DNA from 4 places in the Enterobacter sp. ECC-219 genome. Region 1 is predicted to be linked to each of the others. Evidence: predicted binding sites of a transcription regulator. Region 1 holds the regulator's gene; each other region holds the start of a gene.
What was found. Region 1 encodes sigma-54, which starts transcription at its own class of promoters, with help from an activator protein. Its sites were predicted from a motif close to GTTGGCACANNTTTCGCTNT; they were not measured.

Region 1 (7,178 bases):
TGTGAAACCTTAGGGATTACCCATCTTTACCAGGGTCAATCCGATAAGATGGCAGCGTTCAACGATTTACTGGGTAAACTGGCTATCGCACCGGAGAACGTGGCCTACGTCGGGGACGATCTGATTGACTGGCCGGTGATGGCTAAAGTCGGTCTCAGCATCGCGGTTGCTGATGCTCACCCGTTACTGATCCCGCGCGCTGACTACGTTACCTGCATCAACGGTGGCCGGGGTGCCGTCCGTGAAGTCTGCGATCTGCTTCTGCTGGCGCAGGGCAAGCTTGATGAAGCCAAAGGGCAATCGATATGAGTAAAACCAGACGTTGGGTTATCATTCTGCTTTCGCTTGTCGCACTGGTATTGATTGGCGTGAACCTTGCCGATCGCGACGACACGCAAACAGAAGTGGTCAACAATAACGATCCAACCTATAAAAGCGATCACAGCGACACCGTGGTCTATAGCCCGGAAGGTGCGCTGAACTATCGCCTGATTGCCCAGCATGTTGAATACTTTTCCGATGACGGCGTTTCGTGGTTTACCCAACCTGTCATGACCACATTCGATAAAGACAAAGTGCCGACGTGGTCAATTAAGTCAGATCGGGCCAAACTGACAAATGATCGTATGCTTTATCTGTATGGCCACGTTGAAGTCAACGCCCTGACCGCTGACTCGCAACTGAGAAAAATTACGACGGATAATGCCCAGATCAACCTGGTAACCCAGGACGTGACGTCGCAGGATCTGGTCACACTGTATGGCACAACATTTAATTCCAGCGGTTTAAGAATGCGCGGGAACTTACGCAGCAAGAACGCCGAGCTGATTGAAAAGGTTAGAACCTCCTATGAAATTCAAAACAAACAAACTCAGCCTTAAAGTAATTATCGCCAGCGCGATGCTGGCGGCCAGTCTCCCCGCGCTTGCTGTAACGGGCGATACCGACCAGCCGATCCATATCGAGTCCGACACCCAGTCTCTCGATATGCAGGGTAACGTCGTTACCTTCACGGGTAACGTCGTCATGACGCAGGGCACCATCAAAATTAATGCCGATAAGGTGGTCGTTACCCGTCCGGGCGGCGAGCAGGGCAAAGAGATTATTGATGGCTACGGCAACCCGGCCACCTTCTACCAGATGCAGGACAACGGCAAGCCGGTGAAGGGCCACGCCTCGCATATGCACTATGAGCTGGCGAAGGATCTGGTCATCCTGACCGGAAACGCCTATCTGGAACAGCTGGACAGCAATATTACCGGTGACCAGATTACCTATCTGGTGAAAGAGCAAAAAATGCAGGCCTCCAGCGAGAAAGGCAAACGCGTAACCACCGTGCTGGTTCCGTCGCAGCTGCAGGACAAAGGCAAGGGCCAGGCCCCGGCACAGAAGAAGAGTAACTAATTCGCTATGGCAACATTAACTGCAAAAAATCTCGCGAAGGCTTACAAAGGCCGCCGTGTCGTAGAAGATGTCAGTCTGACCGTCAACTCCGGCGAAATTGTGGGCCTGCTTGGCCCGAACGGTGCGGGTAAAACCACCACCTTCTACATGGTGGTTGGTATTGTGCCGCGCGATGCCGGCAACATTATTATTGACGATGAAGACATCAGCCTGCTGCCGCTGCACGCGCGCGCGCGCCGTGGCATCGGCTATCTGCCGCAGGAAGCCTCTATTTTCCGTCGTCTGAGCGTCTTTGATAACCTGATGGCGGTCCTGCAAATTCGCGACGACCTGACCAACGAACAGCGTCAGGATCGCGCCAACGAGCTGATGGAAGAGTTTCACATCGAGCACCTGCGCGACAGCCTGGGCCAGGCATTGTCCGGGGGGGAACGCCGTCGTGTTGAGATTGCGCGCGCGCTGGCCGCCAATCCGAAGTTTATCCTTCTGGATGAACCGTTTGCGGGCGTTGACCCAATCTCCGTTATCGACATTAAACGCATTATCGAGCATCTGCGTGACAGCGGGCTTGGCGTGCTGATCACCGACCACAACGTTCGTGAAACGCTGGCGGTATGTGAACGCGCGTATATCGTGAGCCAGGGCAATCTGATCGCCCACGGTACGCCGCAGCAGATCCTCGAAGACGATCATGTTAAGCGTGTCTATCTTGGGGAAGACTTCAGACTCTGATAGGGTAGAGGTAACGTAACGCCGAACCGGAGAAAAATGCTCTGAACATGAAGCAAGGTTTGCAATTAAGGCTCAGCCAACAGCTGGCGATGACGCCGCAGCTACAGCAGGCAATTCGCCTGTTGCAGCTGTCCACGTTAGAACTTCAGCAGGAGCTCCAGCAGGCGCTGGACAGCAATCCCCTGCTGGAGCAAGCCGATCTTCATGACGAGGTAGATACCCAGCAGTCACAGGATACAGAAGCGCTCGACACCGCGGATGCCCTCGAACAAAAAGAGATGCCGGACGAGCTTCCGCTGGATGCCAGCTGGGATGAAATCTATACCGCCGGGACCCCTTCCGGCACGCGTGCAGACTACCAGGACGACGAGCTACCGGTCTACCAGGGCGAAACCACCCAGTCGCTGCAGGATTACCTCATGTGGCAGGTAGAGCTTACCCCCTTCTCCGATACCGACCGTGCCATTGCCACGTCGATTGTCGACGCCGTTGATGACACCGGTTATTTGACCGTCACGCTGGACGACATTCTGGAAAGCATGGGCGATGAAGAGATTGAGATTGAGGAGATTGAAGCGGTACTGAAACGCATTCAGCGCTTCGATCCGGTCGGGGTGGCCGCGAAAGACCTGCGCGACTGCCTGCTGATCCAGCTTTCTCAGTTCAGCAAAGAGACGCCGTGGCTCGACGAAGCGCGCTTAATCATCAGCGATCATCTGGATCTTCTGGCTAACCACGATTTCCGCACCCTGATGCGCGTGACGCGCCTGAAGGAAGAGGTGCTGAAAGAGGCGGTAAATCTGATCCAGTCTCTCGATCCGCGTCCCGGTCAGTCGATCCAGACCAGCGAACCCGAGTACGTTATCCCGGACGTGCTGGTCAGAAAACACAATGACCGCTGGGTCGTTGAACTGAACTCTGACAGCATCCCTCGCCTGCAAATCAACCAGCAGTACGCCTCTATGTGCACCAGCGCGCGCAACGACTCCGACAATCAATATATTCGCAGCAATCTTCAGGAAGCGCGATGGTTGATCAAGAGCCTGGAGAGCCGGAATGATACCCTGCTGCGCGTGAGCCGCTGCATCGTCGAACAGCAGCAGGCATTCTTTGAGCAGGGCGAAGAGTATATGAAACCGATGGTACTGGCGGATATCGCCCAGGCCGTCGAGATGCATGAATCCACCATTTCCCGCGTCACCACGCAGAAGTATCTGCACAGTCCGCGCGGTATTTTTGAGCTTAAGTATTTCTTCTCCAGCCATGTGAACACCGAGGGCGGCGGCGAAGCGTCGTCAACGGCGATTCGCGCACTGGTGAAGAAGTTGATCGCCGCGGAGAACCCCGCGAAGCCACTAAGTGACAGTAAGTTGACCACCATGCTGTCCGATCAGGGTATTATGGTGGCACGTCGTACTGTTGCGAAGTATCGAGAGTCTTTATCCATTCCGCCGTCTAACCAGCGTAAACAGCTGGTCTGACACAACCGATAAGGAAGACACTATGCAGCTCAATATCACAGGACACAACGTCGAGATTACTGAGGCCTTACGTGACTTCGTGAACGCTAAGTTCGCGAAACTTGAACAGTATTTCGAAAGGATCAACCAGGTCTACGTTGTGTTAAAAGTGGAGAAAGTGACTCATATCTCGGATGCGACCCTGCATGTAAACGGGGGTGAGCTCCATGCCAGTGCGGAAGGGCAGGACATGTACGCGGCTATCGACGGCTTGATTGACAAGCTTGCGCGACAGCTCAATAAACATAAAGATAAACTGAAACAACACTAATTGTCCGGGCAGTTAACGGGTGCAGGACGGCCTGTTGTGAAACACAACAGGCCATTTGTACAGTTAGCGCTTAGGTGAAATTATGATAAACAACGATTCCGCTCTTCAACTGAGCAATGTCCTTAACCAGGAATGTACCCGCAGTGCCGTTCACTGCCAGAGCAAAAAACGTGCGCTGGAGATCATCAGTGAATTGGCTGCAAAACAGCTGGGCCTGCCGCCGCAGGTGGTGTTCGAAGCGATTCTGACCCGTGAAAAGATGGGCAGTACCGGTATCGGCAACGGCATCGCGATCCCGCACGGCAAGCTGGAAGAGGATACCCTGCGTGCCGTCGGTGTGTTTGTGCAGCTGGAAACGCCAATCGCTTTTGACGCCATTGATAACCAGCCCGTCGATCTCCTCTTCGCGCTGCTGGTGCCTGCCGACCAGACCAAGACCCATCTGCATACGCTTTCGCTGGTTGCTAAACGTCTGGCGGATAAAACCATCTGCCGTCGACTGCGCTCGGCCCAAAGTGATGAAGAGCTTTATCAAATTATCACTGAAGCAGAAGGCAATCAGGATGACGCATAACCAGGTGATGGCCTTCACATCTGTTGTCCTGAGGAGAAACGGAACATGGTGCTGATGATTGTCAGCGGTCGTTCAGGGTCGGGAAAATCCGTTGCCCTGCGTGCGCTGGAAGACATGGGTTTTTACTGCGTCGATAACCTGCCGGTCGTGTTATTGCCCGATCTGGCACGCACGCTAGCGGAGAGACAAACCTCCGCCGCCGTCAGTATCGACGTGCGTAACATGCCCGAATCCCCGGAGATCTTCGAACAGGCAATGAGTAACCTGCCTGACGCGTTCTCGCCTCAACTGCTGTTCCTTGATGCCGACCGCAATACCCTGATCCGCCGCTACAGTGATACCCGTCGTTTGCACCCGCTATCCAGCAAGAATCTCTCGCTGGAGAGCGCAATCGATGAAGAGAGCGATCTGCTGGAGCCGCTGCGCTCTCGTGCCGATCTGATAGTCGACACCTCAGAGATGTCCGTTCACGAGCTGGCGGAAATGCTGCGTACCCGCCTGCTGGGCAAACGCGAGCGCGAACTGACGATGGTGTTCGAATCCTTCGGCTTTAAGCACGGTATTCCGATTGATGCGGACTATGTTTTCGACGTGCGCTTCCTGCCGAACCCGCACTGGGATCCCAAACTGCGTCCAATGACCGGCCTGGATAAACCCGTCGCGGCGTTCCTCGACCGGCACACAGAAGTTCACAATTTTATCTACCAGACGCGAAGCTACCTTGAGCTATGGTTACCTATGCTGGAGACAAACAATCGTAGCTACCTGACAGTGGCGATTGGCTGTACCGGCGGTAAACATCGTTCGGTCTACATCGCCGAACAGCTGGCCGACTATTTCCGCTCGCGCGGTAAGAACGTTCAGTCCCGTCATCGCACGCTGGAAAAACGTAAAACATGACCGTAAAACAAACCGTTGAGATCACCAATAAGCTGGGCATGCATGCGCGCCCGGCGATGAAGCTGTTTGAGCTGATGCAGGGTTTCGATGCAGAAGTGCTGCTGCGTAATGACGAAGGCACCGAAGCGGAAGCCAACAGCGTGATTGCGCTGCTGATGCTGGACTCCGCCAAAGGGCGTCAGATTGAGGTAGAAGCCACCGGGCCTCAGGAAGAGGAAGCCCTGGCGGCGGTAATTGCGCTGTTTAACGCCGGGTTCGACGAAGACTAACGTTCCCCCCTCGGCGGGTGGCGTTGCGCTTACCCGCCCTACATAAGATTATTACGCTGCATAAACCCCTCTCCGCCCAGCTGATTCATCTGGCGCATGATCCATGCCTGACGGCTTCGCACGTACCCTGACGGGGCGCTGGCCTTAAAGCGGATAGGATTAGGCAGAACAGCCGCGAGCAGCGCCGCCTCCGACACGCTCAGCCTGCTGGCTGGTTTATTAAAATAGCGTTGTGATGCAGCTTCGACACCAAATACCCCCTCGCCAAACTCGGCGATATTTAGATAAACGGTCAGAATGCGCTTTTTGCTCCAGACCGTTTCCATTCCCAGGGTGAGCCCCGCTTCCAGCCCTTTTCGCACCCAGCTTCGGCCATCCCACAGGAACAGGTTTTTTGCCGTCTGCTGCGACAGCGTTGATGCACCGCGCACGCGGTTTTCATGACGTTCATTGTGAGCCAGCGCCTTTTCAATCGCGGCCACATCGAACCCCCAGTGCTCCGGGAATTTCTGATCTTCCGCCGCGATAACCGCCAGCCCCATGAACGGAGAGATGTCCTCCGTGCTCACCCAGTCAGAATGGGCAACATAGCCGAAATCACCGGAGAACCACGCGCTAAGCTGGCGTTCAACCATGACCGCTGAAAACGGTACCGGCAAAATGCTGAACACGGCCAGCCCGCCTCCCCAGAACACCGCCAGCACGAGAAAGGTGCGTAAAAGAAGGCGTTTCACCCATGCGCCTGCGGAAAACTGACGCCTCATTCTGTCAGCACCAGCACCCGGGCTACCAGCTTTTCAATGCCCACGGCGGCTTCCGCAATATTCTGCGCCAGCATATACGCGGGCGTGGTGACAACCTTGTTGTCTTCATCCACCACAATGTCATCGACCGGGCACGGAACGTGTTCGCCTCCCATTTCCTCGACGATCTCTGCGGTATCAATATCTGTTCCGATCGTCAGCCGTAGCGGGAAATCGAAAATGTTTGGCAGCATGGCCGGTGCGATACAGATAAAGCCCAGCGGCTTGCCCGCCTCATGCATCGCCAGCGTCAGCGCTTTTAAATCAGGGTCCACCCTGCACGCGGCGCCTTCGGCGGCAAAGGTGCTGAGGTTTTTCGCGGCGCCGAAGCCGCCCGGAACAATGAGTGCATCCAGCTCAGCGGCCTCTGCCTGCGCCAGCGGATGAATCTCTCCCCGGGCAATACGCGCGGCTTCAATCAGCACGTTGCGCGTTTCAGCCATCGGCTCACCGGTCAGATGGTTAATCACATCTGCCTGATTTTTATCTGGCGCGAAACAAATAACCTCGGCTCCCTGTTTAGCCAGGGCCAGCAGCGTGATTACGGCTTCATGTATTTCTGAACCATCAAAAACACCGCATCCGCTGAGGACGACACCAATTTTTTTCATCTTGACGATCCTTCTTTGCAACTCGCTGAAGCGCATTAATAATTTTGATTAAAACGCTATGCTTCACACATTTCACTGATTCATGTAACAAACC
Region 2 (7,178 bases), 1.7 Mb from region 1:
GGCAGCGAAGCGGTGCCGGAAGGGCGCGGCGTCATGAACGTCGACGTTCGTAAATTTGTCTATCCGCAAACGGAACATCCGGTGCTGGAAAACGTTAGCTTTACGCTGCAGCCGGGCCAGATGCTGGGCATCTGCGGCCCAACGGGGTCCGGTAAAAGTACCGTTCTCTCTCTGCTGCAGCGCCACTTTGACGTCACCGAGGGCGATATTCGTTTCCATGATATCTCCCTGACGAACCTGCTGCTGGACGAGTGGCGCGGTCGCCTGGCGGTCGTCAGCCAGACGCCGTTTTTATTTTCGGACACCGTGGCGAATAACATTGCTCTTGGTCATCCGTCGGCGACGCAGGAAGAGATCGAACACGTGGCGCGCTTAGCCAGCGTACATGACGATATTTTGCGCCTGCCGCAGGGCTATGAAACGGAAGTCGGGGAACGTGGCGTCATGCTCTCCGGCGGGCAGAAACAGCGGATCTCGATTGCCCGCGCGCTGCTGCTGAATGCTGAAATCTTGATCCTGGACGATGCGCTTTCCGCCGTGGACGGCCGTACCGAGCATCAGATTCTGCATAACCTGCGCCAGTGGGGCGACGGCCGCACGGTGATTATCTGCGCCCACCGTTTGTCAGCGCTCACTGAGGCCAGCGAAATTCTGGTCTTACAGCACGGGCACATTGCCCAGCGTGGGCAGCATGAAGCCCTTGTCGAACAGCCGGGCTGGTACCGCGATATGTATCGCTATCAACAGCTTGAGGCGGCGCTGGACGATGCGCCGGGACAGGATGAGGAGGCCGCCAATGCGTAAGCTCGGAACGATGTGGCCGACGCTCAAACGTCTGCTGGCTTACGGCTCGCCGTGGCGTAAACCGCTCTCCGTGGCCGTGCTTTTACTCTGGATTGCGGCGATTGCTGAGGTGAGCGGCCCGCTGCTCATCAGCTATTTTATCGACAACATGGTCGCCAAAAGCTATCTGCCGCTGGGGCTGGTAGCGGGCTTAGGCGTGGCCTACGTTGGCCTGCAGCTGGCGGCGGCAGGGCTGCACTATGCGCAGTCGCTGCTGTTTAACCGTGCAGCCGTGGGCGTCGTTCAGCAGCTGCGCACGGATGTGATGGACGCGGCGCTGCGCCAGCCGCTCAGCGAGTTTGATATCCAGCCGGTCGGGCAGGTGATTTCGCGCGTGACCAACGATACCGAGGTGATCCGCGATCTGTACGTCACCGTGGTCGCGACGGTGTTACGCAGCGCGGCGCTGATTGGCGCGATGCTGGTGGCGATGTTCAGCCTCGACTGGCGCATGGCGCTGGTGGCGATTACCATCTTCCCGGCGGTGCTGATCGTGATGGTGATCTACCAGCGATACAGCACGCCGATTGTGCGCCGGGTTCGCGCCTATCTGGCCGACATCAACGATGGTTTCAACGAAGTGATTAACGGCATGAGCGTCATCCAGCAGTTCCGCCAGCAGGCCCGCTTTGGCGAGCGGATGGGGGAAGCCAGCCGTTCGCACTACATGGCGCGTATGCAGACGCTGCGCCTGGACGGTTTCCTGCTCCGTCCGCTGCTCAGCCTTTTCTCTGCTCTGGTACTCTGCGGGCTGCTGATGCTCTTTGGGCTGAGCTCAAGCGGTACGATTGAAGTCGGCGTGCTGTACGCCTTTATTAGCTATCTCGGACGTCTTAACGAGCCGCTGATCGAGCTCACTACCCAGCAATCGATGCTGCAGCAGGCGGTCGTCGCCGGTGAGCGAGTGTTTGAGCTGATGGACAGACCGCGCCAGGCCTACGGCAATGATGAGCGACCTCTGCAAAGCGGGGATATTGCCTTTGATAACGTCTCGTTTGCCTATCGCGAAGACCGGCTGGTGTTGCAGGACATTACGCTGGATGTTCCGTCGCGCGGTTTTGTTGCGCTGGTAGGGCATACGGGCAGCGGCAAGAGCACGCTTGCCAGCCTGTTGATGGGCTACTACCCGGTCACGCAAGGCGAAATTCGCCTCGACGGACGCCCGCTCGCGTCTCTCAGCCACAACGTGTTGCGTAAAGGCGTCGCGATGGTGCAGCAGGATCCGGTCGTTCTGGCCGATACCTTCTACGCCAACGTGACCCTGGGGCGGGACTATACCCAGGAGCAGGTCTGGGACGTGCTGGAAAAAGTGCAGCTGGCAGAACTGGCGCGCGGGTTTAGCGATGGGATCAATACGAAGCTGGGCGAGCAGGGGAACAACCTCTCCGTGGGGCAAAAGCAGCTTCTCGCGCTGGCGCGGGTGCTGATCGAAACCCCGCAGGTGCTGATTCTGGATGAAGCGACGGCCAGCATTGACTCCGGCACCGAGCAGGCCATCCAGCAGGCGCTGGCCGCCGTGCGCGATCATACGACTCTGGTGGTGATTGCCCACCGCCTTTCCACCATTGTCGATGCCGATACCATTCTGGTGCTGCACCGGGGACAAGCCGTGGAACGCGGCACGCACCGTGAACTGCTGGAAGCTAAAGGACGCTACTGGCAGATGTACCAGCTTCAGCTTGCGGGCGAAGAGCTGGCCGCCAGCGTGCGTGATGAAGAGTCGCTCAGCGCCTGATGCACCAAAACAAAGCAACGCGCTAACAGTCATTCCTGTTGGTGCAATACTGAAACGCACCGTGCACCGACATGGTGCGTTTTTTTTCGCCGGTTCGTTAATGAAGACGGCGTAACGCTCGTCGCACCGCTTTCCCCCCTCGTTTTCATTTCTGGCACACCCCTTGCAATACCTTCTGCGTGAGCTGCGGCCATTACCGAATTCTGACTGGAGGGGATCTATGAAGCTGGTTACGGTGGTAATCAAACCATTCAAACTCGAAGACGTGCGTGAAGCGTTGTCTTCAATGGGTATTCAGGGACTGACTGTCACCGAAGTGAAAGGCTTTGGTCGTCAGAAGGGTCATGCCGAGCTTTACCGCGGGGCGGAATACAGCGTTAACTTTCTGCCAAAAGTAAAAATTGATGTCGCGATTGCTGACGATCAGCTTGATGAAGTGATTGATGTGATTAGCAAAGCGGCCTACACCGGCAAAATTGGCGACGGCAAAATTTTCGTTGCCGAACTGCAGCGCGTCATTCGCATTCGTACCGGCGAATCTGACGAAGCGGCACTGTAAATAACGCCTGGCACACAGTGATAGGGATCGAGAAAATGAAGATAGCAACACTTAAAACGGGTCTGGGTTCGCTGGCACTGCTGCCGGGCCTGGCGCTGGCTGCCCCTGCCGTGGCTGACAAGGCCGATAACGCCTTTATGATGATCAGCACCGCGCTGGTACTGTTCATGTCTATCCCGGGCATTGCGCTGTTCTACGGCGGCCTGATCCGCGGCAAAAACGTTCTCTCCATGCTGACGCAGGTTGCCGTGACGTTCGCGCTGGTCTGCGTGCTGTGGGTGGTTTACGGCTACTCGCTGGCCTTCGGCACCGGCAACGCCTTCTTTGGTAACTTCGACTGGGTGATGCTGAAAAATATTGAGTTGACCGCGCTGATGGGCAGTTTCTATCAGTATATTCACGTTGCGTTCCAGGGCTCGTTCGCCTGCATTACCGTCGGGCTGATCGTTGGCGCGCTGGCGGAGCGCATTCGTTTCTCTGCCGTCCTGATCTTTGTGGTGGTCTGGCTGACCCTCTCCTATGTGCCGATTGCGCACATGGTCTGGGGCGGTGGTCTGCTGGCAACGCACGGCGCGCTGGACTTCGCGGGCGGTACCGTTGTTCACATCAACGCCGCAGTAGCGGGGCTGGTGGGGGCGTACCTGATTGGCAAACGCGTGGGCTTCGGTAAAGAAGCGTTCAAACCGCACAACCTGCCGATGGTGTTTACCGGTACGGCTATCCTTTACTTTGGCTGGTTTGGTTTCAACGCCGGTTCCGCCAGTGCAGCAAACGAAATCGCCGCGCTGGCCTTCGTGAACACCGTTGTGGCCACGGCGGGTGCGATCCTCTCCTGGGTATTCGGCGAGTGGGCGGTACGCGGTAAACCTTCCCTGCTGGGTGCCTGTTCAGGTGCGATTGCCGGTCTGGTTGGTATCACCCCTGCGTGTGGTTATGTTGGCGTAGGCGGTGCGCTGCTGGTGGGTCTGGTCGCGGGTCTTGCGGGTCTGTGGGGCGTTACCGCACTGAAACGTGTGCTGCGCGTTGACGACCCATGCGATGTATTTGGCGTGCACGGCGTGTGCGGCATCGTCGGCTGTATCATGACCGGTATCTTTGCCGCGAAATCGCTCGGTGGCGTGGGCTACGCTGAAGGCGTGACGATGGTTCATCAGGTGCTGGTGCAGCTGGAAAGTATTGCTATCACCGTGGTGTGGTCTGCCGTTGTCGCTTTCATCGGCTATAAGCTGGCGGATATGACGGTTGGTCTGCGCGTACCGGAAGAGCAGGAGCGCGAAGGTCTGGACGTCAACAGCCACGGCGAGAATGCGTATAACGCCTGATAAACAGCAAAACGGTAACCTTTGGTTACCGTTTTTAGTGTGTATTCCCTCTCCCTGTGGGAGAGGGGCAGGGTGAGGGCATCAGGCCGCACAAGGTAAAAGCAAAACGGTAACCTTTGGTTACCGTTTTTAGTGTGTATTCCCTCTCCCTGTGGGAGAGGGGCAGGGTGAGGGCATCAGGCCGCACAAGGTAAAAGCAAAACGGTAACCTTTGGTTACCGTTTTTAATGTGTATTCCCTCTCCCTGTGGGAGAGGGGCAGGGTGAGGGCATCAGGCCGCACAACATCAACCGCGATTACGCATTACCCCTTCCTGCACCGTAGAAGCGACCAGCACGCCGTCCTGAGTATAAAACTCTCCACGCACAAACCCGCGAGCGCTCGACGCTGAGGTACTCTCCACGCTGTAAAGCAGCCACTCGTTCATATTGAACGGACGGTGGAACCACATGGAGTGATCGATGGTCGCGACCTGCATCCCTTTTTCAAGGAAGCCAACGCCGTGCGGCTGTAGCGCAACCGGCAGGAAGTTGAAGTCTGACGCGTAGCCCAGCAGATACTGATGCACGCGGAAATCTTCCGGCACGGTGCCGTTGGCGCGGATCCAGACCTGGCGTTTCGGCTCGGCGGTATGGCCTTTCATTGGGTTATGGAACTCAACCGGGCGGATCTCCAGCGGCTTATCGCAGAGAAACTTCTCTTTGACCTGTGGCGGAAGCAGATGCGCCAGCGCGCGGGCGATATCGGTCTCTGACTTAAGTTCGTCAGGCGACGGTGCTGGCGGCATCACTTTCTGATGCTCATACCCCGGCTCCGGTGCCTGGAAAGAGGCGGTCATATAAAAGATCGGCTTACCGTTCTGAACGGCCGCTACGCGGCGAGCGCTGAAGCTGTTGCCATCTCGCAGAACTTCAACGTCATACACGATCGGTTTAGCGCTGTCGCCAGGGCGTAAGAAATAGCTGTGGAATGAGTGTACCAGACGGTCTGCCGGGACAGTCTCCTTTGCAGCGTACAATGCTTGTCCGACGACTTGCCCGCCGAACACCTGACGTAAGCCCAGGTCTTCGCTCTGTCCGCGAAAGAGTCCTTCCTCAATTTTTTCCAGATTCAGTAATGTCAGCAGATTGTTCAGTGCCTGACTCATAGTTGTCCTCAGTAAACGCCGCAGCGAAAGATAGGCAGAGTATAACGCAGAAATGAAAGTGGTCCGATGGGTAGAATAATCTGAATGTCGGTACGTTTTTAGGCATTAATCGGTGATCTGTGCCACACTTAAATACGTTATGTGATTGAAACGACATCGGATGGGATCGATCCCGCTGGTGCATTGATGATAAGGAGACTTCAATGAAACTCGTGCCCATGCTAAGTGGTGTAGCTATTGCGGTGGCGTTGTCCGCCTGTGCCGGTAAGAGCGCCCAGGTGCCGGTGCCAGCTGCAGATCCGAACGGGATTAATACCCTTTCACAGCAATCCATTCAGCAGCCTAACGTTTCCGGTACTATCTGGATTAAACAGAGAGTTGCGCTGCCGCCGGATGCGGTATTAACGGTAACGCTGTCTGATGCTTCCCTGGCCGACGCACCGTCGAAAGTTCTGGCCCAGCGTGCGGTCCGTACTGAAGGTAAGCAGGCTCCGTTTAGCTTCGTGTTGCCGTATAACCCGTCAGACGTGCAGCCGAATGCCCGTATCCTGCTGAGCGCAGCGGTAACCATCAACGGCAAGCTTGTCTTTATCACCGATACGGTTCAGGAAGCGATTAATCACGGTGGAACCAAAATTGACCTGAATCTGGTACCGGTGCAGCAAACCGAAGTCCCGGTTGCTCCACAGACCAATCAGCCGTCCCTGCCAACCCCACCGACTCAGATGTAATTGTTGCTATTACCCTCTCCTTCGGGGGAGGGTTTAGTACACCCAGCGGTACTTCTGTAGATCAATCTGTCCTGCTCCTGACACCTGCACACCCTCTGAAAGTAATGCCTGACGCTGACGCTGGAGATCCGGCCCGGTTAACGAGATGGCGCCATGACGGTTCACCACCCTGTGCCAGGGTAGCGTACTCCCTTCCGGCAACCGCTTCAGAACGCCTCCAACCTGTCGCGCCGCGCGGGGAGAACCGGCCAGCCGTGCGACATCACCGTAAGTGGTGACGTAGCCTTCCGGAATCGAGGCCACGATTTGCCATACGCGCTGTGGAAAGGAGTCGTGTTCGTCCATACCTTCACCTGTAGGGTTATCTGGACCGTCATGGTAAACGAAGATCGTCGTGTTTACTGCGTCTGTTTGCGCAAGAAACCAGCATCCGGTTTGTGGTCGCTTGCAATTGAGGCTTTGCGCAGGGATAATGCGCCAGCGCGTTGGTTATCAACGCTCTCAATGGGGGCTCTGTTGGTTCTCCCGCAACGCTACTCTGTTCACCAGGTCAGGTCCGGAAGGAAGCAGCCAGGGCAGACGACGTGGGTGCCGGGATGTAGCTGGCAGGGCCCCCACCCATTTCTGGCCTCATCCGATCTTTCCTGTTTCCGTCTCTTTTTAGCCTTTATTCCACAAAAATATAATGCCTATACCATGTAATATATATTTCATCGCTTTGAAATATTATTGTCATAAACCTGTAATAATAGACTGGCATTTTATAATTGGACGTCTATTTTTCGTCAAAACTCAAAAAAATATAGAACTGGATAACAGTGATAACTTCGTGTATTAAATA
Region 3 (7,178 bases), 490 kb from region 1:
TCGAGGTGCGGAACACCGTAAAGCCCATCTCCGCCATCAGGGCGATGTCTTCTTTATAGCGATGGTAAAAATCAATCGCCTCGTGGCTCGGGTAGAATTCGTCGTCACGCAGCGAAAAACGCTTTTCCTGACCGATCTTCACCGCCAGACGATGCGCGCCGTGGGGGATCATATCGACCGTTGTCAGTCCTTTGCCGCCCTCACGGTAAGCACCTTCACACTGGTTGGCGGCAAGCGCGCCGCCCCATAAAAATCCTTGTGGAAAAACAGACATTCTTACCTCGCTTTCAATTTATGCTTTTGCTGCGTTGTTCTGAACCGGTGCGGTCTGCAGGGCGCGCGCTTTTTCAGCTTCGTCTTCGACCGGGATATCCTCAAACCCTAAAAGCAGGGTCAGAACAAACGACAGCACCACCGCCAGCCCCATTACGCCAAACACCCAGACGATGGTCATCGGGTTAGACGGGTCGAAGAACTGCACGCTGGTGAACAGCCCCGGCGCCGCCATCGAGTGGCTGGCGAGACCGGCCATGCCGGCGACCGCCCCGCAGATAAAGCCGCTGATTAGGCTCGCAATCAGAGGACGTTTCAGACGCACCGCCACGCCGTACAGCGCCGGTTCAGAGATCCCCGCCATAATGGCGGAGGCCGCTGCCGCCAGCGCCGTCTGGCGCAGCTCCGGGTTTTTGGTTTTCCAGGCCACCGCCAGCGACGAGCCGCCGAGCGACAGGTTAGCGCCGATTTCCGACGGCATGACCATCCCTTCCTTGCCCGTTTCGGCGATGGTCTGAATGATGGTCGGCGTAAACACGCGGTGCATCCCGGTCATCACCAGCAGCGGCCAGAGCGCGCCCATGATGGCGACGGAGAGCCAGCCCAGATAGCCGTGAATGGTGTAGACCAGCGCGGAGATGGCGCTACCGATCCAGATCCCGAGCGGGCCAATCAGCACGATGGCGAGCGGGGCGGCAATCAGCACGATCAGCATTGGCTTCAGGAAGTTTTTGGTTACCGCCGGGGTAATGCGATCTACCCAGCGTTCGATGTACGACAGGCACCAGGTCATCACCAGTGCCGGGATGACGGTGTAGGTGTATTTCACCGCCGTCACCGGAATAAAGGCGAACTCAACGTGTTCGCCCTGCGCGGCTTTCGCCATCAGCTCGATAAAGCTCGGGTGCACCAGCACGCCCGCGATGGCGATCGCCAGAGACATATTGGTTTTGAACTTCACCGCCGCCGAGGCCGCTACCATCAGCGGCAGGAAGAAGAACGCGCCGTCGCCGATGACGGTCAGAATGGTGAGCGTCGGCGCGCCTTTTGGCAGCACGCCGGTCATCTCAAGGATCATCGCCAGCAGCTTGACCATCGAACCGCCGATGATAGCCGGGATCAGCGGGGACATGGTGCCGATCAGCGCGTCGAGGATCCCGGCACCAATGCGGCGTAAGGTCAGTTTCTGCGGACCTTCCGGTACGGCAGGCTGCAGGCTGGTTGGCAACAGACTCACCACTTCGCGGTACGCCTGTGAAACGGTGTTGCCAATAATGACCTGACACTGGTTGTCATTGCGCACCACGCCGAGCACGCCGCTGATGCTTTTCAGGCGCGCAACGTCGGTGAGGGTTTCGTCTTTCAGAACGAAACGCAGTCGCGTCATGCAGTGGGTGACGGCGACGATGTTCTCTTTGCCGCCCAGCGCGCTGATAACGTCGTTCGCCAGCGCAGCGTAATTTTTGGCCATCGGATGTGATCCTGTTATCGTTGTGTGAAATGTAGGAAACCGGTTCCACATAATCATCATGAGTTTCTTTTGATGAAACAAGACCGCTTTTTGAACATTTTTCTTTTTCGTGATTCAGATCGCAATGAGATGCCGAAAGCGTGATGTTGCCGCTGCGACAATTTTTCCGCGGTGCAGTACACTGCCCGCATGAGTTTCGGATGGAAGAACAGTATGACCACGATGCTGGAAGTGGCGAAGCGGGCAGGCGTTTCGAAAGCGACGGTTTCCCGGGTGTTGTCGGGCAACGGCTACGTTAGCCAGGAGACCAAAGACCGGGTGTTTCAGGCCATTGAAGAGAGCGGCTATCGCCCGAATTTGCTGGCGCGCAACCTGGCGACCAAACGCACCCAGACCCTGGGGCTGGTGGTGACGAACACCCTTTATCACGGCGTCTACTTTAGCGAACTGCTGTTTCACGCCGCGCGGATGACGGAAGAAAAAGGGCGGCAGCTGATCCTCGCCGACGGCAAGCACAGCGCCGAAGAAGAGCGCGAGGCGATCCAGTATCTGCTGGATATGCGCTGCGATGCGGTGATTATTTACCCGCGTTTTCTGAACGTGGAAGAGCTGGACGAGCTCGTTGAGAAATGCGAGCAGCCGATTATGGTGCTCAACCGCCGCCTGCGGAAAAACAGCAGCCACAGCGTCTGGTCCGATCATAAAGCCTCGTGTCAGGACGCGGTGTCGCAGCTGATTGCAAAAGGGCACCGGGAGATTGCGTTTATCACCGGCTCGATGGATTCCCCCACCGGGGTCGAGCGTCTTTCCGGTTACAGGGATGCGCTGGTGCAGCACGCTATTCCGCTGCGCGAGGGGCTGATTGCGCAGGGGAAGTGGAACCCCACCAGCGGCGCAGCGGCGGTTTCTGAACTGCTTGCTCGCGGGGAACGCTTTACCGCGCTGGTGGCGAGCAATGACGATATGGCGATCGGCGCCATCAAGCACTTGCACGACAGCGGCGTCGCTACGCCGGACGCGGTATCCGTCATCGGTTTTGACGACGTGGCCATCGCGCCCTATATCGTGCCATCGCTCTCCAGCGTGCGTATTCCGGTGACGGAGATGATTCAGGAGACCATCAGCCGCCTGATCTTCATGCTCGACGGCGGGGAGTTTAAATATCAGCAAACCTTCTCCGGCGAGCTTGTCCTGCGCGACTCCGTCATTGATGGCCCGTACCGCTGACGTCGACATCTGTCATCGTCACTAATGACGATGACAGAAAATTTGTTTTACATTTCTCTTAAAATCAATACCTTAAATGTTGGCACGGTTTATGAATAGCTTCGCGCATAACAGTTATGCCGGAGAAGCAGATGAACCGTTTTATTATGGCCGATGCCAGTAAGTGCATTGGTTGCCGTACCTGTGAAGTGGCGTGCGTGGTTTCCCATCAGGCGGAGCAGGACTGCGCCTCTCTCACTCCTGATACTTTCCTGCCGCGCATCCACGTCATTAAAGGCGTGAATATTTCCACCGCCGCCATCTGTCGCCAGTGCGAAGACGCACCGTGCGCCAACGTCTGCCCGAACGGGGCGATTAAGCGCGAGAAGGGCTTTGTGCACGTGATGCAGGAGCGCTGTATCGGCTGCAAAACCTGCGTTGTCGCCTGCCCGTATGGCGCGATGGAGGTGGTGGTTCGTCCGGTGGTGCGCAACAGCGGTATGGGGCTGAGCGTGCGGGCAGAGAAGGCCGAAGCCAATAAATGCGACCTTTGCTATCACCGTGAAGCCGGCCCGGCCTGTATGGAAGCCTGCCCGACGCACGCGCTGGTCTGCGTGGATCGCGATAAGCTTGAGCAGATGAGCGCCGAAAAGCGCCGTCGCGCGGCGTTCGACACATCGTCATCGCTGCTGTTTTAAGCCGCGATGAGCGTTAACGGCGTACAGCTTCGGGTGCGCGGCAAGGTGCAGGGCGTGGGGTTTCGGCCCTTCGTCTGGCAGCTGGCGCACCGGCTGAAGCTTGTGGGCGATGTCTGCAACGACGGAGAGGGTGTTCTGGTGCGTCTCGCGGGTAATGGGGGGGACTTTACCGCGAGGCTGCGCCAGGACTGCCCACCGCTGGCGCGTATCGACGAGGTTGATACGCAGCCCTACAGCTGGTCTGGCGTGCCGACGGAATTTACCATCCGCCAGAGCGAGCGCGGAGTGATGGACACGCAAATCGTGCCGGATGCCGCCACCTGTCCGGCGTGTCTGGCTGAAATGCGCGACCCTGGCGAGCGCCGCTACCGTTACCCGTTTATCAACTGCACCCACTGCGGGCCGCGGTTTACTATTATCCGCGCGATGCCCTACGACCGTCCGGCCACGTCGATGGCCGCATTTCCGCTGTGCGCGCCGTGCGAAACCGAGTACCGCAACCCGGCTGACCGGCGTTTCCACGCCCAGCCGGTGGCCTGCCCGGACTGCGGGCCGCAGCTGGAATGGCAGGCCGGAGATGCCGTTGCTACCCGTGAATCGGCTTTACGCGCGGCGGTGGCGATGCTGAAAGGCGGCGGCATTGTCGCGGTTAAAGGGCTGGGCGGTTTCCACCTCGTCTGCGACGCGCTGGATCCGCAGGCGATACTGAAACTGCGGATGCGCAAGCAGCGCCCGACGAAGCCGCTGGCGGTGATGATCCCGGATGCGAACGACCTGCCGGAGACGATACAGACGCTGCTACGCTTGCCCGCTGCACCGATTGTGCTCACGCCAAAAGCCTCGCTTCCCGCGTTCCCCGAGGAAATTGCGCCGGGGCTCGACTGCGTTGGCGTGATGCTGCCCGCGAACCCGCTCCAGCATCTTCTGATGATGGAGTGCCGGCGCCCGCTGGTGATGACCTCCGGCAACCTCAGCGGCAGACCGCCTGCCGTCACTAACCAGCAGGCGCTGGAGGAACTCAGCGGCATCGCGGACGGCTTCCTGCTGCATAACCGCGACATCCTTCAACGCATGGATGATTCGGTGATGGATCGGGATGGCGCTATCCTGCGTCGCGCGCGCGGCTTTGTGCCGGACGCCGTCACGTTGCCCGCGGGTTTTGAGGATATCCCCGCCATGCTGTGCACCGGTGCAGAGATGAAAAACACCTTCTGCCTGGTGCGCGGGAACCAGGCGGTACTGAGTCAGCACTTTGGCGATCTCAGCGACGAGGGCGTCGAGGCGCAGTGGCACAGCGCGCTCTCGACGATGCAGGACATCTATGCCTTTCAGCCGGAGCGCGCGGTGTGCGATGCCCATCCGGCGTACCGCGCCCGACGGTGGGCGCAGGAGCAGGCGCTGCCCGTCGAAACCGTGCTGCATCATCACGCCCATGCGGCGGCGTGTCTGGCGGAGAACGGCTGGCCGCTCGACGGCGGAGACGTTATCGCCCTGACGCTGGACGGGATCGGCATGGGTGAGAACGGCGCGCTGTGGGGCGGCGAGTGCCTGCGGGTCAACTATCTCGACTGCGAACGGCTCGGCGGCCTGCCTGCCGTTGCGCTGCCGGGGGGCGATCTGGCGGCGACGCAGCCGTGGCGAAATTTGCTTGCCCACTGTCTGGCGTTTGTCCCGGACTGGCAGAAGTACCCGGAAACGCGGGCAGTCCAGCGTCAAAACTGGCCACTGCTGGCAACGGCTGTGTCGCGCGGCATCAACGCGCCGCGGGCGTCTTCCTGCGGTCGTCTGTTTGACGCCGTCGCCTGCGCGCTGGGCATCGACGTGCAGCGCTACGAAGGCGAAGCGGCCTGTCGGCTGGAGGCGCTGGCATCGCAGTGCGCGGGGGTTGATCATCCGGTGACGCTGGAAGTGGATAACCTCGCGCTGTTCTGGCGGCAGTGGCTGAGCTGGCAGGCGGAGCCCCGCGAGCGCGCGTGGGCCTTTCACGACGCGCTGGCAAAAGGGCTGGCGCAGCTCGCCGCGTGCCATGCCCGACGCCTGTCGCTGTCGACAATCTGCCTCAGCGGCGGCGTGTTGCACAACCGTCTGCTGCGCGCGCGCCTGCGTCACTATCTTTCTGACTTTACGCTTCTTTTTCCTTCGCGCCTGCCCGCAGGTGACGGAGCGATCTCCTTCGGGCAGGCGGTGGTCGCCGCTGCCCGGTCATGTTCAAAAAGGATTTAAAATGTTACGACTGTTACGCAACGAACCTCGCGCCGCGCTTCTGCTGCTGGCTCTGGTAATGGCAAACCTGCTGGCCTGGGGATGGGCATGGCACACCTTCAGCGGCAGCACGGCGCTGATGGCGGCCAGCCTGCTGGCGTGGTGCTACGGGCTGCGTCACGCCGTGGACGCCGACCACATCGCGGCCATTGATACCGTGACGCGTAAGATGATGCAGCAGGGCAAGCGTCCGTCCGGGGTGGGGGCGTGGTTCTCGCTGGGTCACTCCACCATTGTGGTGCTGGCCTCCATCGCCATCGCCGCCACCGCCACGGCGTTTCAGAAAAACATGGCATGGTTCCACGAGACCGGGAGCCTGATTGGCACCGCGGTGTCCGCCACCTTCCTGCTGGCGATGGCGCTGGTGAATATGGTGATCCTTCGCGGGGTCTGGCGCAGTTTTCAGGCGCTGAAAAAAGGCCAGCCGGTGCAGGGAGACATCACGCTGCCTGCCCAGGGCGGCGTCATGAACTGGTTGTTTGGCAAAACCTTCCGCCTGGTGAATAAAAGCTGGCAGATGTACCTGGTCGGTTTCCTGTTTGGCCTTGGCTTTGACACGGCCACCGAGATCGGCGTGCTGGGGATCTCTGCCGCCAGCGCCTCCAGCGGCATGTCGGTATGGTCAATCATGATCTTCCCGGCGCTCTTCGCCGGCGGCATGGCGCTGGTGGATACTCTCGATAACCTGCTGATGGTCGGCGCTTATGGCTGGGCGTTTGATAAACCGCAGCGCAAGCTCTACTACAACATGACCATCACCGGCACCTCCGTGGTGGTGGCGCTGTTTATCGGCGGGCTGGAAGCGCTGGGCCTGCTGATGGACAAATTTGCCCTCAGCGGCGGCGTCTGGGATCTGATCGGCGCGGTAAACGACAACCTGGGCAACGCCGGGTTTGTGGTGGTCGGGCTGTTTGTCGCCTGCTGGCTGATCTCCATGGTCAACTACCGCTGGCGCGGCTACGACGCGCTGGTGGTGCGTTCCTGAACTACCCAGCCCTTTTTTTGCCCGGCGGCGCTACGCTTGCGCGGGCCTACAAGGTTTACCGTTTTGGGGTTGAGTAGGCCGGGTAAGCGGAGCGCCAGCAGGCATTGCGAGGGTTAAGCAGGTAGCGATTTTAGCAGTGTGAACGCCTCCTTCATCCGCTCTTCACTGACGACAAAGGCGCGTATCTGACCCTCGCTGTCCGCACCTCGCGCGACCATTCCCTGCGGTTCGAGGGTAATTTGCCAGTTCAGATCCTGACGCTGCGTTTCACCTGCGAGATGCA
Region 4 (7,178 bases), 520 kb from region 1:
GGGGTACTGCACCGCAACTTCCAGGGTTACACCACTCAGGGCGATACCGATCTGCTTGGCATGGGCGTCTCTGCCATCAGCATGATTGGTGACTGCTACGCGCAGAACCAGAAAGAGCTGAAGCTCTACTACCAGCAGGTAGATGAAACCGGCAACGCGCTGTGGCGCGGCATCGCGCTGACCCGTGACGACTGCATTCGTCGTGATGTGATTAAAGCGCTTATCTGCAACTTCCGTCTCGACTTTAGCGACGTGGAGGCACAGTGGGATCTGAAATTCAGCGATTATTTTGCACAAGACCTGGAGCTTCTTGCGCCGCTGGCGAAAGACGGGCTGGTGGATGTGTCGGAGAGTTCAATTGAGGTCACGCCGAAAGGGCGTCTGTTGATCCGTAACATCTGTATGTGCTTTGACGCGTATCTGCGCCAGAAAGCGCGACTGCAGCAGTTCTCGCGGGTGATTTAAATCGCAAAAGCACGAAACGTAGGCCGGGTAAGGCGAAGCCGCCACCCGGCTTTTACGTTCAACCCCGCTAGCTAAACAGCCCAACCAGCGCCGCACACAGCACCGCCGCAACGGCGGTTTGTGGCGTGTGGCTTTCAACTGCTCCGCTAGAGAGCATATTGACTAATGTTTCCAGCATGATCTCCACCCTCGATTTCCGGGCACGATCATACAAAACTCATCGGAACAGTAAAGCGCAAAATAACGGCAATTTGCGCTCAATTAATAACCTTTACACTTCGGGGAATCTTACTCCATTCCCAGCTCTTTAAGCTTGCGCGTCAGGGTATTACGTCCCCATCCCAGCAGGCGAGCGGCTTCCTGCTTATGGCCCTGCGTATGACGAAGCGCGGTGGTCAACAGCGTACGCTCCATCTCGGGCTGAGCCTCAGACAGCAGGTTTTGATGACCGGAACGCAGCGCGCGGTCGGCCCACTGCGCCAGCAGCGTCGCCCAGCTGTCCGGCAGCGCGTGTCCGGTACTGCTTTCTGGCGCGGTGGCCTCAAACAGCTCGGCCGGTAAATCCTGAATCAGCACTTCCTGTCCGGCGGCCATCACGGTTAACCAGCGGCAGGTGTTTTCCAGCTGACGGACGTTGCCCGGCCACGCCAGACGGGTGAGGGCGGCATCGGTTTCCGGGTGCAGCTGCTTGGCTTCCACGCCCAGCTCGCGGGCGGCAACCTGCAGGAAATGACGCGCCAGGCGGGGAATATCTTCCCGACGCTCGCGCAGCGGCGGCAGATGAACGCGGATGACGTTCAGGCGATGGAATAAATCCTCACGGAATTTCCCCTCCTGCACGCGCAGCTCCAGGTTCTGGTGCGTCGCGGCAATAATGCGCACGTCCACCTTCACCGGCGCATAGCCGCCCACGCGGTAAAACTGCCCGTCGGCCAGTACGCGCAGCAGGCGGGTCTGAACGTCCAGCGGCATATCGCCGATCTCGTCCAGGAAAAGCGTGCCGCCGTCAGCCTGCTCAAAGCGCCCCTGGCGAATGGTATTTGCGCCGGTAAATGCCCCCTTTTCATGGCCGAACAGCTCGGATTCAATCAAATCCTTCGGGATCGCCGCCATATTCAGGGCGATGAACGGCGCTTTTGCCCGTGGGCTATGGCGATGCAAGGCATGCGCCACCAGCTCTTTACCGGTTCCCGATTCACCGTTAATCAATACGCTGATGGACGAGCGGGACAGACGGCCAATAATGCGAAATACATCCTGCATCGCCGGCGCTTCGCCGATGATGTCCGTCGTTGGCCCAAAATCGGGCGCGTGGCGGGGCTGTTGCTGCTCCTGGTAGTGGCTAATCGCACGCTCAACCAGCGCCACCGCTTCGTCGATATCAAACGGTTTGGGCAGGTAATCAAACGCCCCTTGCTGATAGGCGCTCACCGCGGCATCCAGATCGGAGTGCGCGGTCATTATGATGACCGGAAGCATCGGGTGGCGTTGTTTGATCTGCTTTAACAGCGCCAGCCCGTCCATGCCCGGCATACGGATATCCGAAAGCAGAACATCTGGCGTTTTGGTGGTGAGTGCGTCGAGCACTTCGCTGCCGCTCTCAAACGTCGTGCAGCTTAATCCTGCCCCTGTGAGCGCGCGTTCAAGCACCCAACGGATGGAGCTATCGTCATCGACTACCCAGACTATCCCTCGTTGCATAAACGTCACCTTTATTTTTTAATCGGCAGGAAAACCGAAAACTCGGTATGTCCCGGCCAACTGGTAAATTCAATTTTTCCGGAGTGCTGATCGATCAAGCTGCGGGCGATAGATAAGCCCAGACCCGTACCGCCTTCGCGCCCGCTTACCATCGGGTAGAACAGGGTGTCCTGCAGATGCGCAGGAATACCGGGACCGTTATCCTCAACGTCGATACGGGCCGCCAGACGATAGCGCACGCCGTGCAGCGTGAGCTGGAAGGCGGTGCGGGTGCGTAAAATAATCTCGCCGCCTTCCGGCCCCAGCGCCTGCAGGGCATTGCGCACAATATTCAGCAGTACCTGCTCAATCTGATCGGGGTCATGCGCCAGTTCCGGCAGGCTGGGGTCGTAATCACGCACCAGCGTGACGTTCTCCGGCAGCTCCATGGAGACAAGCTTCACCACCCGTTCAGCCACTTTATGAATGCTTTCTGAAACGTGCATGCCGGGCTGCTGCGGCCCAAGAAGGCGATCAACCAGGTTACGCAGGCGGTCCGCCTGCTCAATGATGACGTTGGTGTACTCCGCCAGCGCGGGGTCGGGCAGCGCTTTGGTCAGAAGCTGTGCCGCGCCGCGTAACCCACCCAGCGGATTTTTGATTTCATGCGCCAGACCTCGCACCAGGTCACGGGCGGCAATTTGCTGCGCATGCTGCAGCTGTTCCTGGCTCAGGCGACGCTGGTTATCCATCGGCGCCATTTCGAGCAGGATCATTCCCTCGGGAAGTCGTTGCGCGGTAAGCGACAGAATGTGCGAGCGCCCGTCGATCACCAGCGTCACTTCGTTATCGGTAAACCCCTGGCCGGCCTGCAAGCTTTCCTGCATCAGGCCAATATTCAGCGAAAAATAGCTCAACAACTCAGGAAGCGGGGTGCCAAACAGTTTGCGTGAACTCTGGGCGAGCAGCTGTTGCGCCGCCGGGTTGGCGTAATGGACGGCCAGCTCGTCGTCGACCAGCAATATACTGTTAATTAAAGAATTGAGGATCTGCCCAGCATCGGGCAGCGTGCCAGTTGCCATTCAGCAGTCTCCTGGAGTAGTTGCACTATTTTAGTGCAGTATAGCGGTTTCGGCGTAAAAAGCGCGTGAGATCAGGTTGTTGGTGGAGAAAAAAGCCCATCCGGAGATGGGCTAAAAGTTTCCACGGCAACTACCCCCGGCGCTTTTCACGCCGGGTAAAACAACTAAATTAAACGCTGTAGTACAGTTCGAACTCAACCGGATGCGGAGTCATACGCACGCGGTCGTTCTCTTCAGTACGCAGAGCGATGTAAGCATCGATAGCGTCGTCAGTGAATACGCCACCTGCGGTCAGGAACTCGCGGTCTGCGTCCAGCGCCTGCAGGGCTTCTTCCAGAGAACCCGCAACCTGTGGGATCTCTTTCGCTTCTTCTGGCGGCAGGTCGTACAGGTTTTTGTCCATCGCTTCGCCCGGGTGGATCTTGTTCTTGATACCGTCCAGACCGGCCATCAGCAGTGCTGCGAAGCACAGGTATGGGTTAGCCGCTGGGTCCGGGAAGCGCACTTCGATACGACGCGCTTTCGGAGAAGCTACCACCGGGATACGGATAGAAGCAGAACGGTTACGCGCAGAGTAGGCCAGCATCACTGGTGCTTCGTACCCCGGTACCAGTCGCTTGTAGGAGTTGGTGGTTGGGTTCGCCAGGGCGTTGATCGCTTTAGCGTGTTTGATAACACCACCGATGTAATACAGCGCCTGCTCGGACAGACCGGCGTATTTGTCGCCAGAGAACAGGTTGGTACCGTTCTTGGACAGAGACATGTGGCAGTGCATACCGGAACCGTTGTCGCCAAACATTGGTTTTGGCATGAAGGTCGCGGTTTTACCGAAACGGTGCGCAACGTTGTGCACAACGTATTTGTAGATCTGAATTTCGTCCGCTTTTTTGGTCATGGTGTTGAAGCGGGTTGCCACTTCGTTCTGACCAGCAGTCGCCACTTCGTGGTGGTGCGCTTCAACAACCAGGCCCATCTCTTCCATCACCAGACACATGGTGGAACGGATGTCCTGTGCAGAGTCGACCGGAGGAACCGGGAAGTAACCGCCTTTCACACCAGGACGGTGACCTTTGTTACCACCTTCGTATTTGGTGGAAGAGTTCCATGCACCTTCGATGTCGTCGATAGCCACGTGGGAACCGGAAATAGAGGCACCGAAGCGGATGTCGTCGAACAGGAAGAACTCTGGCTCTGGCCCGAACAGAACGGTGTCCGCGATGCCGGTAGAACGCAGGTATTCTTCAGCGCGTTTAGCGATAGAACGTGGGTCGCGGTCGTAGCCCTGCAGCGTGCCTGGCTCGAGGATGTCGCAGCGGATGATCAGGGTTGGTTCTTCGAAGAACGGATCAATGACCGCAGTGGTTGCGTCTGGCATCAGAACCATGTCGGATTCGTTAATGCCTTTCCAGCCACCAATGGAGGAGCCGTCAAACATTTTGCCTTCTTCAAAGAATTCGGCGTTCACCTGATGAGCAGGGATTGTGACGTGCTGTTCTTTACCTTTGGTATCGGTGAAGCGCAGATCAACAAACTTCACTTCATGTTCGTTCAGCATCGTCAAAACGTGTTCAGCGGACATACTTAACTCTCCAGATTGGTCATTGTCGTCGTGGTAACGAGGTCTTCAATTTCTGTTTGTACTGGCTGTTGCCATGTATTTTTTATAAAGCGAAATCTGTGCCAACTTTTAAAACACCCCAAAAAGGCGTTATCATGCGCACCATAGTGCAAAAGGGCTGCACCATGATGGATTTGTTGCACCAGTATAGTGCTTCATTGTGAACGTTGAGCACCATATTGGTGCAATTTACGTTAAAGTGCCCTTTTACCGCTCCGTGAAAGCGATCACAAAGCATCTCTGCAATACTTGTTTGCGGGGGATGTTTGTGATCCTGTTTTGTAGTGCGATTAATCCGTGTACAATAACGCGCTATTTCTAAATGCCTGAGGCAAAGTTGTGATCGAAAATTTGCGTAACATCGCCATCATCGCGCACGTTGACCATGGTAAAACTACCCTGGTTGATAAGCTGCTGCAGCAATCCGGTACGTTTGATGCACGTGCCGAAACCCAAGAACGCGTGATGGACTCCAACGATTTGGAGAAAGAGCGTGGGATTACTATCCTCGCGAAAAACACCGCGATTAAATGGAATGACTACCGTATCAACATCGTTGATACCCCAGGGCACGCCGACTTCGGTGGTGAAGTTGAACGTGTAATGTCCATGGTAGACTCCGTTCTGCTGGTCGTTGACGCAATGGATGGCCCAATGCCACAGACGCGCTTCGTGACCAAAAAAGCTTTTGCCCATGGTCTGAAGCCAATCGTTGTTATCAACAAAGTTGACCGCCCTGGCGCGCGTCCTGACTGGGTTGTTGACCAGGTATTCGACCTGTTCGTTAACCTCGACGCGACCGACGAGCAGCTGGACTTCCCTATCGTTTACGCTTCTGCGCTGAACGGTATCGCTGGTCTGGACCACGAAGACATGGCTGAAGACATGACCCCGCTGTATCAGGCGATTGTTGACCGTGTCCCTGCGCCGAACGTTGACCTGGAAGGCACCCTGCAGATGCAGATCTCCCAGCTCGACTACAACAACTACGTTGGCGTTATCGGCATTGGCCGTATCAAGCGCGGTAAAGTGAAGCCTAACCAGCAGGTCACGATCATCGATAGCGAAGGCAAAACCCGTAACGGTAAAGTCGGTAAAGTACTGACTCACCTGGGTCTTGAGCGTATCGAGAGCGACATCGCTGAAGCGGGCGACATCATCGCGATCACCGGTCTGGGTGAACTGAACATCTCCGACACCATCTGCGATCCGCAGAACGTCGAAGCGCTGCCAGCCCTGTCCGTTGATGAACCAACCGTTTCTATGTTCTTCAACGTCAACACCTCTCCGTTCTGTGGCAAAGAAGGTAAGTTCGTTACCTCTCGTCAGATCCTTGACCGCCTGAACAAAGAGCTGGTGCACAACGTTGCGCTGCGCGTTGAAGAAACCGAAGACGCTGATGCATTCCGCGTTTCTGGTCGTGGTGAGCTGCACCTGTCTGTTCTGATCGAAAACATGCGTCGTGAAGGTTTCGAGATGGCGGTTTCCCGTCCGAAAGTTATCTTCCGCGAAATCGACGGCCGTAAACAAGAGCCGTTCGAAAACGTCACGCTGGACGTTGAAGAGCAGCATCAGGGTTCTGTGATGCAGGCGCTGGGCGAGCGTAAAGGCGACCTGAAAAACATGAATCCAGATGGCAAAGGCCGCGTACGTCTCGACTACGTGATCCCAAGCCGCGGCCTGATCGGCTTCCGTTCTGAGTTCATGACCATGACCTCCGGTACCGGCCTGCTGTACTCCACCTTCAGCCACTATGACGACGTTCGTCCGGGCGAAGTGGGCCAGCGTAACAACGGCGTGCTGATCTCCAACGGTCAGGGTAAAGCGGTTGCGTTTGCGCTGTTCGGCCTGCAGGATCGCGGTAAGCTGTTCCTGGGTCACGGTGCTGAAGTTTACGAAGGCCAGATCATCGGTATTCACAGTCGTTCTAACGACCTGACCGTAAACTGCCTGACCGGTAAGAAACTGACCAACATGCGTGCGTCCGGTACTGACGAAGCAACGGTTCTGGTTCCACCGATCAAGATGACGCTGGAGCAGGCTCTGGAGTTCATCGATGATGACGAACTGGTAGAAGTGACGCCACAGTCAATTCGTATCCGTAAACGTCACCTGACCGAGAACGATCGTAAACGTGCTATGCGCGGTGCGAAAGAAGACTAATACGGTCAATCCGTAGTAAAAAAAGCCGCTGATCCCTCAGCGGCTTTTTTGTTGTTACTTGAAGCTGTATTTCACCCCAAGCATCCCCTGCGTATCGCTGTAGCCTTTGTCGCCAATCTGCTGAGCCACATTGCCCCAGACGCTAAGCTGCGGCGTAATCTGCCCCTCTA

Region 2: glnK (P-II family nitrogen regulator) is a predicted target of sigma-54. The motif match lies at 2,729-2,748, and genes of this name have one in related genera.
Region 3: hydN (electron transport protein HydN) is a predicted target of sigma-54. The motif match lies at 3,050-3,069, and genes of this name have one in related genera.
Region 4: glnA (glutamate--ammonia ligase) is a predicted target of sigma-54. The motif match lies at 4,893-4,912, and genes of this name have one in related genera.

What each region holds. Positions count from the first base shown of each region.
Region 1 is NZ_CP143680.1:60,820-67,997, forward strand. Features, by position in the region: gene kdsC (3-deoxy-manno-octulosonate-8-phosphatase KdsC) at 1-309, shown strand, start outside; gene lptC (LPS export ABC transporter periplasmic protein LptC) at 306-881, shown strand; gene lptA (lipopolysaccharide ABC transporter substrate-binding protein LptA) at 850-1,404, shown strand; gene lptB (LPS export ABC transporter ATP-binding protein) at 1,411-2,136, shown strand; gene rpoN (RNA polymerase factor sigma-54) at 2,184-3,617, shown strand; gene hpf (ribosome hibernation promoting factor) at 3,640-3,927, shown strand; gene ptsN (PTS IIA-like nitrogen regulatory protein PtsN) at 4,010-4,501, shown strand; gene rapZ (RNase adapter RapZ) at 4,547-5,401, shown strand; gene npr (PTS phosphocarrier protein NPr) at 5,398-5,670, shown strand; gene mtgA (monofunctional biosynthetic peptidoglycan transglycosylase) at 5,709-6,434, opposite strand; gene elbB (isoprenoid biosynthesis glyoxalase ElbB) at 6,431-7,084, opposite strand.
Region 2 is NZ_CP143680.1:1,800,592-1,807,769, forward strand. Features, by position in the region: gene V1603_RS08430 (SmdA family multidrug ABC transporter permease/ATP-binding protein) at 1-804, shown strand, start outside; gene V1603_RS08435 (SmdB family multidrug efflux ABC transporter permease/ATP-binding protein) at 797-2,578, shown strand; gene glnK (P-II family nitrogen regulator) at 2,799-3,137, shown strand; gene amtB (ammonium transporter AmtB) at 3,173-4,459, shown strand; gene tesB (acyl-CoA thioesterase II) at 4,746-5,606, opposite strand; gene V1603_RS08455 (YbaY family lipoprotein) at 5,810-6,337, shown strand; partial or broken gene V1603_RS08460 (MGMT family protein) at 6,371-6,767, opposite strand; RNA gene ffs (signal recognition particle sRNA small type) at 6,852-6,948, shown strand.
Region 3 is NZ_CP143680.1:4,601,757-4,608,934, reverse strand. Features, by position in the region: gene V1603_RS21910 (6-phospho-beta-glucosidase) at 1-274, opposite strand, end outside; gene ascF (PTS cellobiose/arbutin/salicin transporter subunit IIBC) at 293-1,744, opposite strand; gene V1603_RS21900 (LacI family DNA-binding transcriptional regulator) at 1,958-2,971, shown strand; gene hydN (electron transport protein HydN) at 3,103-3,648, shown strand; gene hypF (carbamoyltransferase HypF) at 3,655-5,871, shown strand; gene V1603_RS21885 (HoxN/HupN/NixA family nickel/cobalt transporter) at 5,873-6,895, shown strand; gene norW (NADH:flavorubredoxin reductase NorW) at 7,009-7,178, opposite strand, start outside.
Region 4 is NZ_CP143680.1:577,935-585,112, reverse strand. Features, by position in the region: gene hemN (oxygen-independent coproporphyrinogen III oxidase) at 1-465, shown strand, start outside; gene V1603_RS02755 (YshB family small membrane protein) at 533-643, opposite strand; gene glnG (nitrogen regulation protein NR(I)) at 754-2,166, opposite strand; gene glnL (nitrogen regulation protein NR(II)) at 2,178-3,227, opposite strand; gene glnA (glutamate--ammonia ligase) at 3,397-4,806, opposite strand; gene typA (ribosome-dependent GTPase TypA) at 5,185-7,008, shown strand; gene V1603_RS02730 (autotransporter outer membrane beta-barrel domain-containing protein) at 7,063-7,178, opposite strand, start outside.